DNA from 3 places in the Plantactinospora veratri genome. Region 1 is predicted to be linked to each of the others. Evidence: riboswitches for the same ligand, from Rfam matches in the RefSeq annotation. Region 1 holds a riboswitch; each other region holds the start of a gene.
The links. Region 1 has a riboswitch for S-adenosylmethionine ahead of V1634_RS32715 (ABC transporter substrate-binding protein). Riboswitches for the same ligand answer to the same signal wherever they lie in the genome.
Positions count from the first base shown of each region.

Region 2: another riboswitch for S-adenosylmethionine. It lies ahead of V1634_RS30900 (aminotransferase class V-fold PLP-dependent enzyme); the one in region 1 lies ahead of V1634_RS32715 (ABC transporter substrate-binding protein).
Region 3: another riboswitch for S-adenosylmethionine. It lies ahead of V1634_RS13650 (GNAT family N-acetyltransferase); the one in region 1 lies ahead of V1634_RS32715 (ABC transporter substrate-binding protein).

Region 1 is NZ_JAZGQL010000036.1:45,018-49,504, reverse strand. Features, by position in the region: gene V1634_RS32730 (cytochrome P450 family protein) at 1-102, shown strand, start outside; gene V1634_RS32725 (amino acid ABC transporter ATP-binding protein) at 139-924, opposite strand; gene V1634_RS32720 (amino acid ABC transporter permease) at 917-1,711, opposite strand; gene V1634_RS32715 (ABC transporter substrate-binding protein) at 1,790-2,671, opposite strand; SAM riboswitch class I at 2,931-3,022, opposite strand; gene hrpA (ATP-dependent RNA helicase HrpA) at 3,129-4,487, opposite strand, start outside.
Region 2 is NZ_JAZGQL010000033.1:9,008-13,494, reverse strand. Features, by position in the region: gene V1634_RS30910 (GroES family chaperonin) at 1-246, shown strand, start outside; gene V1634_RS30905 (PrsW family intramembrane metalloprotease) at 282-1,820, opposite strand; SAM riboswitch class IV at 1,887-2,007, shown strand; gene V1634_RS30900 (aminotransferase class V-fold PLP-dependent enzyme) at 2,054-3,334, shown strand; gene V1634_RS30895 (FUSC family protein) at 3,409-4,487, opposite strand, start outside.
Region 3 is NZ_JAZGQL010000008.1:317,867-322,353, reverse strand. Features, by position in the region: gene V1634_RS13665 (GyrI-like domain-containing protein) at 1-276, shown strand, start outside; gene V1634_RS13660 (DinB family protein) at 349-879, opposite strand; gene V1634_RS13655 (alpha/beta fold hydrolase) at 1,043-1,891, opposite strand; SAM riboswitch class IV at 2,126-2,241, shown strand; gene V1634_RS13650 (GNAT family N-acetyltransferase) at 2,254-2,889, shown strand; gene V1634_RS13645 (DUF6585 family protein) at 2,994-3,752, opposite strand; gene V1634_RS13640 (DUF2625 family protein) at 3,868-4,194, opposite strand; gene V1634_RS13635 (hypothetical protein) at 4,128-4,487, shown strand, end outside.

The DNA of each region.
Region 1 (4,487 bases):
TTTCCCGGGATGCGCCTGGCGGTACCGGCGGAGGAGATCGGCTGGCGGTCCAGCCTGCTGCTCCGGGGCCTGTCGGCGCTCCCGGTCAGGCCGCGCGGCTGACCGGGGAAGGCACACCGAGACGGCACACCGGACCGATCAGAGGACCTGGGAGAGGAACTGCCCGAGCCGGGCACTGCGCGGGTCCTCGAAGATCTGTGCCGGCGGGCCGGCCTCGACCACCCGACCGCGGTCGAGGAAGACGACCTGGTCGGCGACCTGCCGGGCGAAGCCCATCTCGTGGGTGACGACCAGCATCGTCATGCCCTGACCGGCCAGGTCCGCCATCAGCGAGAGCACGCCCTTGACCAGTTCCGGGTCGAGCGCCGAGGTCGCCTCGTCGAAGAGCATCACCCGGGGCGACATCGCCAGTGCCCGGGCGATGGCCACCCGCTGCTGCTGGCCGCCGGAGAGCCGGCCGGGTCGTACGTCCGCCTTGTGCCGGAGCCCGACGAGGTCGAGCTGGCGCAGCGCCAGTTCGGTGGCCTCGTCCTTGGAAAGCTTCCTGAGCTGCCGGAGCGCGAGCGTGACGTTGCGCAGCACCGTCATGTGCGGGAAGAGGTTGAACTGCTGGAAGACCATGCCGATCCGCTGGCGCAGCGCGTCCGGATCCTGGTCGAGCACGCTCACACCGTCCAGCAGTACGTCGCCCTGGTCCGGCTCCAGCAGTCGGTTGACGACCCGGAGCAGGGTGGACTTCCCGGAGCCGGAGGGGCCGATCACACAGGCGGTCTCGCCCCGGCCGACCTCGAGGTCGATGCCGCGCAGCACCTGGTTCCGGCCGAACGCGAGATGTACGTCGCGGGTCGCGACGCTGACCGACTCGTATCCGGGACCTGCCCCGTCCGGTCGGGCCGACACCGTCGGAGTGACAGACTCAGGCATGCTGGGTTCCCCTTCCACCCGTCGGTAGCGCGGTCTCGCCGGCGAGCGCCACCGGATCCTCCTCGTCGGGTTCCGGGCCACCGGCCCGGCCGTCGCGCAGCCGCCGGTCGACCCAGTTGACCAGGTGGGTCAGCGGCACGGTGATGACCAGGTAGAAGAGCCCGGCGAGCAGCAGCGCGGACTCGTTGCCGGTGTTCGCCGCATAGTCCTGGCCGATCCGGAACAGTTCCCGCTGGCTGGCCACCAGGCCGAGGAAGTAGACCAGGCTGGAGTCTTTGATCAGTGCGATGAGCTGGTTGACCCAGGCCGGCAGGACCCGGCGTACGCCCTGCGGGATGATCACCAGGCGCATGGCGGCGCCGTGCGACAGTCCCAGCGCCCGGGTCGCCTCCAGCTGGCTGGCCTCCACGCTCTGGATGCCGGACCGGAAGATCTCCCCGATGTACGCCGCCGCGATCAGCGACAGCGCCAGGATGCCCAGCGGATAGGGGTTGGGGCCCCACCAGGCGAGCCCGAGCGGTGCCAGCCCGACCCCGATCAGCAGGATGGTGACGGCGGCCGGCAGTCCCCGGAACACGTCGGTGTAGATCCGCGCCGGCCAGCGCAGCCACCGGGTCCGGGCCAGCCCGGCCATCGCCAGCAGCATGCCGAGCAGCGTCCCCACGATGGCGGAGAGCAGCGCCAGCAGCAGCGTGTTGGGCAGCCCGACCGTGAGCATCTCGGGCAGTGCCTCGCGCATCGACTCCCAGTCGAAGAACGTCTCCCACAGCGTCGCCAGGGTCTCCATCGCCTCGCCTGTCTCGGATCCGGAGTCGCCGGCCGGCCGGGGGCGGCCGGCCGGCGACTGTCTGGTGTGCGGGCCGGGTCAGCTCGCCGGGGTGGCGGCCGGGCTCGTCGGACCGGCCTTGACCGGCGGGTACGTCACCGTGCCGCTGCCCGGCTTGAAGCTTTCCGGCACCGGCCGCCCGGGATAGTACTGCTCCTGGAGGCGGGTCCAGGTGCCGTCCTCGATCACCTGGTCGAGTGCGGAGTTCAGCGCCTCGCGCAGCGGGTCGGCGCCCTTGGCCACCGCGAACGCGGTCGGCGCCGAGCTGAGCTGCTTCTCGACCAGCACGATCTTGCCGCCACTCTCCTGTGCGGACTTCTCGCCGATCTCGGCGGGTGCGATCCAGGCGTCGGCGGTCTTCGACTTGAGCTGGTTGATCGCGCCGTTGTAGTCGGGTACCCGGACCGGGTCGAGACCCTCCTTGGTGGCGTAGTCGTCCTGCACGGTGCCCTGCACCACGACCACCCGCTTGCCCTTCAGCTCGGCGAAGCTCCTGATCGGCGAGCCGGCCGGCACGTCGAGTCCGAAGTAGCCGAAGTCGTACCCGTTGCTGAAGTCGACGGTCTTGCGCCGCGCCTCGGTGATGGTGATCGACGACGAGCCGGCGTCGAACTTGTGGTTGTTGACCTGGGCGAGCAGCGCGGAGAACTCGGTGCCGACGAACTCCACCCTGAGCCCGAGCTTGCCCGCGACGGCGGTCATCAGATCGTTGTCGAAGCCGGTGAACCTGCCGTCCTTCAGGAAGACGTTCGGCGGTGCGTCGGTCAGGGTGCCGACCCGCAGGGTCCCGGGTTGCAGCAGGTCGTAGGGGTTGTCGGCGGTGTCGCCCGACGACGAGCCGCCGCAGGCGGCGACCGCACCGAGCAGCGCGACGGCGGCGACCCCGGAGAGGAGGCGGGTGGCGAGTGAGTTGATGCGCATTGTGCTGAAACTCCATGAAATATCCGGCGACGGTGTGCCGAAGGACCACCCGACCGGTCAGGTCATGGGCAGTGCGGGACGGCGTCGCTCAGGGGGTGCTGACGAGATGGTCGGAATGCCGCCGACCGGCGGTCGCGGTCAGGCCGAGGCCCGACAGAGCATGGTGCTGGTCCGGCAGAGGTCGACGTGTCGACGCCACCGGTGCCAGACGACGTGCAGCCGGCTCGCCCGCCCGGCTCGGATGCTGCGCACTACGGAACCTCCATCGATCCTGGCGGTAGCACCCGCACCCACGGTGGGGGGTTGCTGCGACGTCGACGAGCCAGGTCTCTCGGTCGCTCTGGATGGCCGGAGCACAGCCTACTCAACCAGGTCCCCGACATTCCAACTGGTCAGGGCCGGGATGGCTGTGTCGCTCGCCACCCACCCCGCCGCGCCGCCCGGCCGGTGCGGGGGCTCAGCCCGCCTCGGCGACGTCCATCGCCCGGTAGATCCGCTGTTCCGAGATCGGGTACGGCGTACCGAGCGCCTGGGCGAAGACGTTCACCCGGAGTTCCTCGATCATCCAGCGGATCTGCCGTACCGCGTCGGCACCCCGGCGCGCCGGCGGCAGCGCGTCGACCATCTCCCGGTACTCCTGCTGCACCTGGGCGATCCGGGCCTGCTGGTCGCGGTCCCGCTGCGGGTTCTGCGGCAGCCGGTCGAGGCGGCGCTCGATCGCGGTCAGATAGCGGGGAAGGTCGGCGAGGCGGGCGTAACCGGTCTCGGTGACGAAGCCGCGGTGCACCAGCCCGGAGAGCTGGGCCCGGATGTCGGCCAGCGCCGCCACCATGGTCAGGTTGTTGGTCCGGGCCAGCCGCTGCTCGACCGCGTAGGCGGCGGCGAGCACCCGGCGTACCCGGTCGACGACCTCGACGGTGGTGTCGACCAGATCCGCCCGGACCCGGTCGCGCAGCGCGGCGAAACCCTCGGCGTCCCAGGCCGGCCCGCCGGCATCGGCGATCAGCTTGTCCACCGCCGCGTCGGCGGCGTCGTCGAGCAGCTCCTGCACGTTGCGGTGCGGGTTGCGGCTCAGCGCCAGCTTCGCCTCGTTGGAGAGGCGGCCGGAGACGAACTTCTGCGGCGAGCCGAGGGTCAGCCGGAGCAGCCGCCGGGTGCCGGCCCACATCTGGCGGCCCTGCTCGGCCTCGGTCTCGAAGACCCGTACCCCGACCGTGTCGCCCTCGTCGACCAGGGCCGGATAGGCGGTCACCAGGTAGCCGGCCCGGTCCTGCTCGATCGAGCGCGGCAGCGTGCCGATGCTCCACTCCCGCAGCCCCGACCGTTCGACGTCCGGGGCGGCGGCGGCCACCATCCGGCGTACCTGGGTGGTGAGCTGCCGTTGCAGCGCCGGCAGGTCCTTGCCCTCGGCGACGGTCTGCCGCTCCTCGCCGACCACCCGGAAGGTGGGGCGCAGGTGCGCCGGCAGCCGCTCGACGTCCCAGGCGTCCCGGGGCACGGTCACCCCGGTCATCCGGCGCAGTTCCCGGGTCAGCGCGTCGAGCAGCGGCTCCCGGCCGGGCGTGATGGAGGCCAGCACCGCCCGGGCGTAGTCCGGCACCGGGACGAAGTTGCGGCGTACGGCCTTCGGCAGCGACCGGATCAGCGCCACCACGAGTTCCTCGCGCAGCCCGGGTACCTGCCAGTCGAAGCTCTCCGCGTCGACCTGGTTGAGCATCGGCAGCGGGATGTCCACCGTCACCCCGTCGGTCTCCGTCCCCGGCTCGAACCGGTACGTCAGCGGCAGCGCCACCCCGTCGGAGTGCCACTCGTCGGG
Region 2 (4,487 bases), on a different contig from region 1:
CGCTCGACCGCCGGCATCGTCATCCCGGCGACCGCCTCGATGGGCCGGCGGCTGGCCTGGGCGACCGCGGTGGGTGTCGGTCCGAACGTGCGCTCCATCGTCTCCGGCGACCGGGTGCTCTTCGACCCCGACGACCGGTCCGAGGTCGAGCTGCACGGCCGGGAGTACGTGCTGCTGCGCGAACGCGACGTGCACGCCGTCGCCGCCCAGCGGGTAGAGACCGACTCCACCGGCCTCTACCTGTGACGCGCCCGGCCGCCCGCCGCCACTGACGCTCGGAGTCAGCGCCGGTACGGCCCCGGCCAGGGTCCGACCGGCCCGGAGCCGGGTGCGGGCGGTCCGCCGTACGGGCCGGGTGCTCCGGGGTACGAGGCCGGCGGTCCGCCGTACGGGCCGTACCCGGGGGCGGGGTAGACCGGAGCCGGTGGGCGCGGGGGCGCCACCAGGACCACCGGGATCGGTACCACCGGCTCGGCCGGCGCCGGCAGGGTCCGGCGGGAGCCGTCCGGGAAGGACAGGTGGTAGCGGGATCCGTCCCAGATTCCCGCCGGTGCCTGCGGATCCCGGCCGACGAAGACCCTGCGGGCGGCCTGGATCGCGTCGAGCAGCCGGCGTTCCTCGTCGAGCTTGCGGGCGAGCTGCGCCGGCCGGCGCTCCAGCCCACGCACCAGCCCGTCCCGGAGCAGGGCGAGCCGGGTCGCGGAGATCTGGAGCGCGCGCATCGCCTTGGCGCCCTCCTCACCGGCGATCCGGCGGGCCCAGCGGCGGGCCGCGTGCCGCCGGCCGAGGGTGCCGAGCGCGGCCAGTTCGGGTGGGGTGAGCCAGCCCGTCGAGACGTAGTCGGGGAGCCGGCGCTGGGTGAGCCGGCCCTCCCAGCTCCGGACCCAGACGGCCAGGCCGACCACGCCCAGGAAGATCGGCACCATCAGCCCGAGGTAGCTGTAGAGCAGGATCAGCGGCTCACCGGAGAGCTGGGTGAGGGTCGCTGCCAGGTTCCAGGCGCCGTGCAGCATCATCGCCAGCAGCAGGCCGGCGAGCGGGGCGAGGATCCGGATCGGGCGGCTGGCCGACCGGACGGCGATGCCGAGCCCGATGCCGGTCATCGAGGTGAAGAGCGGGTGGGCGAAGCCGCTGATCAGTACCCGCAGGATGAAGATCCCGAAGACGTTCTGCGCACCGGTGGCCGGGCCGTACTGGTCGACGCCCTCGGCGTAGCCGTGCAGGCCGAAGTAGAGGATGTTCTCGACCATGGCGAAGCCGACCGCCGACAGACCACAGTAGACGATGCCGTCGGTGATCCCGGACCACTTGCGGCGCTGGTAGAGCAGGAGCAGAAGCGGCCCGAGCGCCTTGGTCAGCTCCTCGATGAAGGGCGCGACCAGCACCCCGACCACCGGGAGGGGGAGCTGGAGGGTGTCGGCCGCGAAGGTGTTGGTGCGCAGCGCGGCGAAGGTGGAGACCGCCGCACCCCAGCCGAGGCAGAAGGCGAGATACTTGACCGGCTCCGGGTCGTACCGGTCGAGCCAGAGGAAACAGGCGACCAGTACCGGCACCGGCAGCGCCGCCGCGCCCAGCCCGATCAGTGGCGGCGTGACCCCGGCCGGCGACACCAGTTCCCAGGCCATCAGCACCGCGCAGACGACGATCAGCGCTATCGCCCCGATCATCGTCAACAGCCGGGCCAGGCTGCGCCGCTCGGGCGCCGCCACCTCCGGCAGGCCGAATGCGGGGGGCGGGAACTGCCCCGACGGGGCGGGCGGCCACGGCGGGGTCGGCGACGGCGGCTGGGGCGCCGCCGTACCGGGCGGGGTGTCGGCCATGTGATCAGCGTAGTTCCTCCGGCCAGCCCGGCCGGACCACAACCGGGCCGGTTATGCTCTCTGGCAGGTCACGAGCGCCAGCGTCAAGCCCCGGCTTGCTGGCCGGCAACCCTCGTCGAGGTTCGCGGTGGGGTGCCCCGGGTGATGACCGGGCTCGGTGCGCGCCCGCACCGGGCAAGCGCGGACCCCGTCCCCACCCGCTCCGGGGTCCCTGGCCACCGGAGGTATCCCCGATGAGCACCAGTGTCGTTTCCGCACCCGCCCGGCCGACCGGCGTAACCGCACCGGCAACGTCGACTCCGGCAGCGCCGCTCGGGGTGCTCGGAGTGCCGGGACAGATCAACCTCGACTACGCCGCCACCGCACCGTGCGCGCAGGCCGCCGCCGACGCCGTGGCCGAGCTGCTGCCCTGGTACGGCAGCGTGCACCGGGGCGCCGGAGCGCTCTCCCGGCGCAGCACCCTGGCGTACGAGCGGGCCCGGCAGCAGGTCGGCGACTTCCTAGGGTCACGCGCGGACGACCACGTCGTCTTCACCCGCAACACCACCGACGCGCTCAACCTGCTGGCCCGGGCCCTGCCGCCCGGCACCCGGGTGGTGACCTTCGCCGCCGAGCACCACGCGAACCTGCTGCCCTGGCCCACCGGTACGGTCCGGTTGCCGGTGCCCGGCTCGGTCGCCGACGCCGTGCGAGCGGTCGACGCGGCACTGCGGGAACTGCGCCGGGGCAGCGGCGGCGGCGCACCGATCCTGGTCGCGGTGACCGGGGCCAGCAACGTCACCGGCGAGTGCTGGCCGGTCGCCGACCTGGCCCGGGTCGCCCACCGGCACGGCGCCCGGATCGCGCTGGACGCCGCCCAGCTCGCCCCGCACGCCGAACTGGACATCGCCGCCCTGGCAGTCGACTACGTGGCCGTTTCCGGACACAAGCTGTACGCGCCGTTCGGAATCGGCGTACTGGCCGGACGGGCGGACTGGCTCGACGCCGCCCCGCCGTACCTGGCCGGTGGCGGTGCGACCCTCGGGGTCGGGGCGGCCACCCATGACGTGCGCTGGGTCGAGGGGCCCGCCCGGCACGAGGCGGGCACGCCCAACCTGCTCGGCGCGGTGGCGCTGGCCGCGGTCTGCGCTGCCCTGGCCGGGGCGGACCGCAGCGCGCTGTACGCGCACGAGCAGGCCCTGCTCGCCCGGCTGCGGTCCGGGCTCGCCGCCCTGCCGGAGGTGGTCGAACTGCGTACCTTCGACGCGGCCGCGCCCCGGGTCGGCATCGTCTCGTTCGTGGTCGCCGGCCGGGACTCGGCGGCGGTCGCGGCCGACCTCGCCCAGCGCTGGCAGCTCGGGCTGCGGGACGGGCTCTTCTGTGCGCACCCGCTGGCCCGGCGGCTGCTCGCCGAGGCGGCCGCCCGGAGCGGGCGGCCGGACCTGCCGCCGACCGCGCTGCGCGCGAGCATCGGGCTGGGCAGCACCGCCGGGCACGTCGACCGGCTGCTCACCGCCCTGGCGGCCCCCCGCTGACCTGCGCCGCGCCCGGCACCCGGTGGTCCGCGCCCGGTGCGGGCGCGCTGCCGGGCGGAGTGGCGGCGCCACGGTCAACGTGCCGGGCCCATCCCGAACGAGGGGCCACCGGAGCGTCGGTCCGACGGCGGCATGTCGGGCTGCCGGGCGGCCTCCGCGGCTGCCTCTCCGGCGTGCCCGCCCGCCGCCCGGCGTACGAGCTGGTTCGCCTCCAGCCGTTCGATGCCGGTGGCCCGGAGCAGGTCACTGCCGGTGGTACGCACCTGTGCGATCACCACGCTGCCGGAGAACCCGACCCCCTCGGCGTACGCCCGACCGGCCTTGCCGATCGCCTGCAACGCCTGCTCCCGGGCGGCCTCCGGGCGTACGCCGTGCCCGAGGTCCCGGCGCAGCAGCCGTACCGCCTCGGCGAGCATGGTGACCGCGTTCGACATCTCCTCCGGGATCGGCTCCTCGTCCTCCAGCGCGGTGACCGCCCGCCGGATCAGGGTCCCGCTGTTGTGCACGGCGTGCTCGATGTACTCGGAACTCTCCACGTACTGGGTCAGCGCTCCCCGGCGGTGCCAGCGCACCGGTGCCAGGATCGCGGTCTCCCGGCCGCCCTCCAACGCCTCCTCGAAGCCCTGCAGGTGCCTCTCCACCTCGCGGAGCCGGTCCAGCGCGGCCTCTGCCCGGCCCGGATCCCGGACCTTGAGCGCCTCCCCGGTCTCGGAGAGTTCCTCGGCGAGCCGGCCCAGGGCCGGCCGGGCCGCCCGGTCCACCACGCGCAACGGGTTCAACGGCAGCACCAGTGCGATCACCACGAGCCCGGCGGCCCCGCCGATCAGCGCGTCGATGACCCGGGGGAACTCGATGGTGCCCCGCAGCGGCGATTCGACGGTCACGATCAGCACCGCGGTCGCCGCCGCCTGGGTCACCACCGCCGGACCACCGCCGAGGAAGATGGTGACCACGATCGCCAGGAAGACGATCACGCCGAGCTGCCAGGGTCCGGCGCCGGCGGAGAAGACCAGGGCGTCGCCGATGCCGATGCCGACCGCCACGCCAATGATCAACTCGACCGTCCGGCGGAGCCGCTGGCCGACGGAGGAGGCGAGGGTACCGATCGCGGAGATCGGTGCGAAGACCGGCGACGGGTTGCCCAGGAACTCGT
Region 3 (4,487 bases), on a different contig from region 1:
GTCGCGGATCTGGTCGCGGAGACGACCCGGAAGAAGCCCGGGGTACCGGTGGACCGGGTCGAGCTGCGCCGGTTGACGGAGGGGAGGAGCGCGCAACTGTTGCACATCGGGCCGTACGGCGAGGAGCGCCCGACCCGCGACCGGCTGATGGCCTTCCTCGACGAGTCCGGGTACCGGATCTCGGGGCACCACCACGAGATCTACCTGTCCAACCCGGCCCGGACGGCCGCGGCGAGGCTGAGGACGATTCTCCGCTATCCGGTGGCGCTGCGCTGAGACGGTCCCCCCGGCGGGCGGTCGCCAGCGGCGATCCGCTCGGCCACAGTGGACGGTGTTCCTCGCGGAGGCTCAGGGCGTCGCACGAGCCTCGTGCAGCAGCCGGAGCTGGCCGAGTTCGGCGACGTTCTTCATCAGCTCCGCGTTGACCCAGGCGACCATGTGCGCGACGGTGTGCGCCGGGTCGCCCTGCCACGGGAACGGGGCGGTCTCGTCGAGGTCTGCCTCGGTGAGCCCGTCGAGCACCGACAGCCACTCGGTGCGGAGGGTACGCAGCCAGGCGATGGTCGCCGCGAGGTCGCCGGGCCAGTGCACCTCGGTACGGTCCGGCGGGGTGCGTCCCCCGGCGTGGTCGACGGCCGCGCTCCACCACCAGCCGAGGTGCCAACTGAGCCAGCCGACGGTGGGAACCGGGACCGGATCCGGCTCGGTGTCCGACCAGTCCGGCAGCCATCGGCCGGCGTCGTCCGGGCGTACCGTCCAGGAGAGCGCGGCCGGCTCCCAGAGCAGGTGGGCGGGCTCCAGCCGCTCCAGGTGGTACTCGAACAGCGACCAGGTCAGGTCGAACTGCCATCGCAGCAGCTCAGCGCGGGATGCCGACATTGCGCGATCTTCGCATCGCAGCCGTGGCCGGGCGAGCGGTTATCCACGACTCAGGGGGTCGTCGGTCGGATCGACGCCCCGGCGGGAGCCGGTCGCGTGTTCGCAGAGGATGGTATCGATGTCCGAGCCGCGCGGTTGCTCGTTTCCGACCGGAAGAGCTGGCTCAGCCCCGTCTGCCGACGATCTCGGCCACCTCGCCTGGTCTGGACAGGAACGGCGCGTGTGCGGACTCCAGCGTCACGACGGAGGTCGGATTCTCCGGGAAGGCGGCGTCGGCCTCCGCGACGAGTACCCGCTGGAGGGCAGGGCGGATCGCCATGTCCCGGGCGCAGACGACGTAGGTGCGGGGGAGGGAGCCCCAACCGTCCCGGGTCAGCCGGGTGGTGCCGCGCATCATGCTGACCGGGGCGTCCGGGGTGAGCAGGCCCAGCGCGGCATCGGCGACGACCGGGTCGACGTCCGCGTAGAACGCGTCGCGAAGCAGCTGGCGGTAGGCGGGGTCGTCCGAGGCGAGGTCGAGCCGCAGCGCCCCGATCACCGCGGGGTCGCCCCGGAGGGCGGGCAGGACCACCGCGCCCGAGTTCTCCGGCAGCGCGAAGTACCCGTCGGCCGCCTTGTCCGAGGCGGGCATGATGGCGGCGAGGTACACGGCGTGCGCCACCAGTTCGGGAACCTGCTGCGCCGCCCGGGTCAGGACGGGGCCGCCCATGCTGTGCGCCACCACCGTGACCGGGCCGCCACGGCCCAGCGTTTCGATCTGCGAAACCAGCAGCTCGGCCGCCTGGTCGAGGCCCACCTCCGCCACCGGCGAGAACTCGGTGGCCAGCTCATCCGGGTCGAACGGACGCATGGTCAGGCACTCGGGTCGACGCGCGCGCAGCCCGTGCCCGGCCATGTCGACCGCCAGGGTCGGGCGGCCGTACGGCAGGAGGTGGGCGATGACCTCGGTCCAGCACCAGGCACCGTGCCAGGAGCCGTGCAGCAACAGGATCGGGGTCGACCCGGGGGACATGGCCGCTCCTTTCGATGACCACGGCGTTGCGGTTGACGTCCATCGCCCTCCGCTTCAGCGTTCCGGGTCGGCCGGCGGCGACATCCGGCAACTGACGTGGCTTCAACAATCGCAAACGATCAATATGTCGCCATTCCCGACCGGCCGTAGACCCCTCTGCCGCAACGACGGTCGCCGAGGGGATGACCCGGCGCAGACCGGCGCGACGGAGGCGGTGTTACGATCATCGGCGAAGGTCATGAGCGCCAGCGCGAAGCCCCGGCTTGCTGGCCGGCAACCCTCCGTTCGCGGGCGGGGTGCTCCGGGTGAGGACCAGGCTCGGCGCGAGTGCCGTCGAGCAAGCCGCGAAGCAGGAGGTCCAGGTGACGTCGATCCCTTCCTTCGACCAGGACACAGCATCCGGACAGCACCTCAAGCCGACCGGCCAGGTGCGACCGCGGCTGCGCCTCGCCGGTGCCGACGACGCCGAGCAGATTGCCCGGCTGCACGCCGAGAGTTGGCGCCGGCACTACCGTGGCGCCTACGCCGACTCCTTTCTCGACGGCGACGTCGCCGCCGACCGGCACTCGGTCTGGTCGGCACGGCTGGCCGCCCCGACCAACAGCCAGACGGTGGTGGCCGAAGACGACAGCCGGCTGGTCGGCTTCGTCCACGTCGTGTTCGACCACGACCCCAGTTGGGGCAGCCTGATCGACAACCTGCACGTCGTGCACGGCCGCCAGCGGACCGGCGTCGGCACCACGCTGCTGGCCCACGCAGCCCGAGCCGTCCTGGAACACGCGACGGCCGAACGGATGTACCTGTGGGTCCTCGAGCAGAACACGGCGGCGCAGCGGTTCTACCGCGCCTGCGGAGCCCGCGGCGTCGAGACGGCGACAGTGTCACCGCCCGGCGGAGACCCTTCCCGACTCAACGGTGCTCCCCGCAAGTTCCGGATGGCCTGGCCGGACGTCACAGCCCCGAGCGGGCTCGACACCCGTCGCCGAGACCGCGAGTAGCGCGGGGCCGTCTACCTGACCCTGGCACCGCAGTTCCTCGACGTGCGGGGCCCCGTGCTGGTCCCGGTCTCGGCGCCCGGACCCGCTCCTGACGCCCGTCAGCCTCAGGGCAACGCCTTCACCGGGTTCGCGGGCCCGCCGCGTGTGGTGGCCGCGATCCTGAGCAGGCAGGCGAGATCCGGAATCGTCCTGACCTGCCGCGAGACGACCTGCTCGCCGGCGCGGTTCCAGATGCGCAGCCGCACCCGCCCCCGCTCCACCCGTGCGACGTCCGACCAGGCGACGAACCGCCGTCCGTCGCGCACTCCCAGCTTGCTGACCGTGATCGGGCCGAATGCGCTGCTGCCGGTCTCAGTGATCTCCCTGGTCCGGCGCGGGTAGGTCACCTCGGCCACCGCCCGCTCGACGGCCTCGGCGAGCCGGCCGACGCCTGCGTAGGGGGGTCTGGCCAGGTTGAGCGTCGTGCCGTCGGTCAGCTCCAGTACGCAGCGCGGAAACTCCTCAGCCGGGCCGAGCTGGTAGATCCGGGTCACCCAGACCCGGACGTGCGCGACCTCGTCCCACCTGAGCAGGCGGGTCACGGTGGTCGTCCCGGTCGTGGTGAGCAGGCCACGGGTGCAGAGGTACAGGTGACGGCGGGACTTGCGCCAGGCGGGTACGGCGAACAGCACCCCGAGCCCAGCGGCCCCGGCGCCGATCGCCCGCCCGACATCGTCGCCGAAAAGCAGCCCGAACCCGCCGAGCACGCCGCAGGTGACCGCGAAACTCAGCTCCATCGCCACCGTCAGCCGATAGCGCTCGACCACCTCACCGAGGCCGGTTTCCGCGACGATCTCCGCAATCTCGGGCGGGCAGTTCCGCATCCGACGCTCACCTCCCGGACGATCGCTGCGACGGATCCGTTTCCCATCGTCGTCCGGGCGGTCAACCGGTTCGCCGGCTGGGACGGCCGGGACCGGCGGGCGGCGCGATGCCCCATCACACGTCGATCCGCACCGATCCCGCGTCTGCACTGGCGGCGAGGAACGCGACGGTCTCGTCCTGCATCGCGAACAGTTCCCGGATGGGAGCTGGCCGACGTGACGTGGCGGCGAGGTCCGCCTGTGCCTCGCTGGACCACAGGAACGGGTACACCGCCAGACCGTGTGACGCCGCCAGTTGCTCGACCTCGGCGTGCCATCCGGGCCAGCGCTGCGACTCGTAGAACTCGGCCGTGCCGCCGGATGTAGGGTCGCCCGGTGACCGCGTACGACATCGCCGCCCGGCTGCCCACCATCGACCGGCTGCGGCAGCGCTGCAAGGCACTGGCCGTGCTCGACCGCATCATCGACGAGGGGCACCCCTACCACGCCTATACCTCGACCTGGGGCACGGACGAGGCGGCACTGATGAGCAGCGGCAGCGGCGACGAGTGGACCGTGGTGTTCACCGCCGACGGCGCGTTCATCCGGGTCTTTGATCATGAGTCGGCGATGTCGCCCTACGGCGATCCGGACCACGAGTTGTGGCCGGGCCTGCTCGACGGCCTCCCCGTGGTGTTGCGTCCCCAGGTGGAGGAGCCCGCCTTCTGCGATGAGACCGGCCGGTTCGTCGCCACC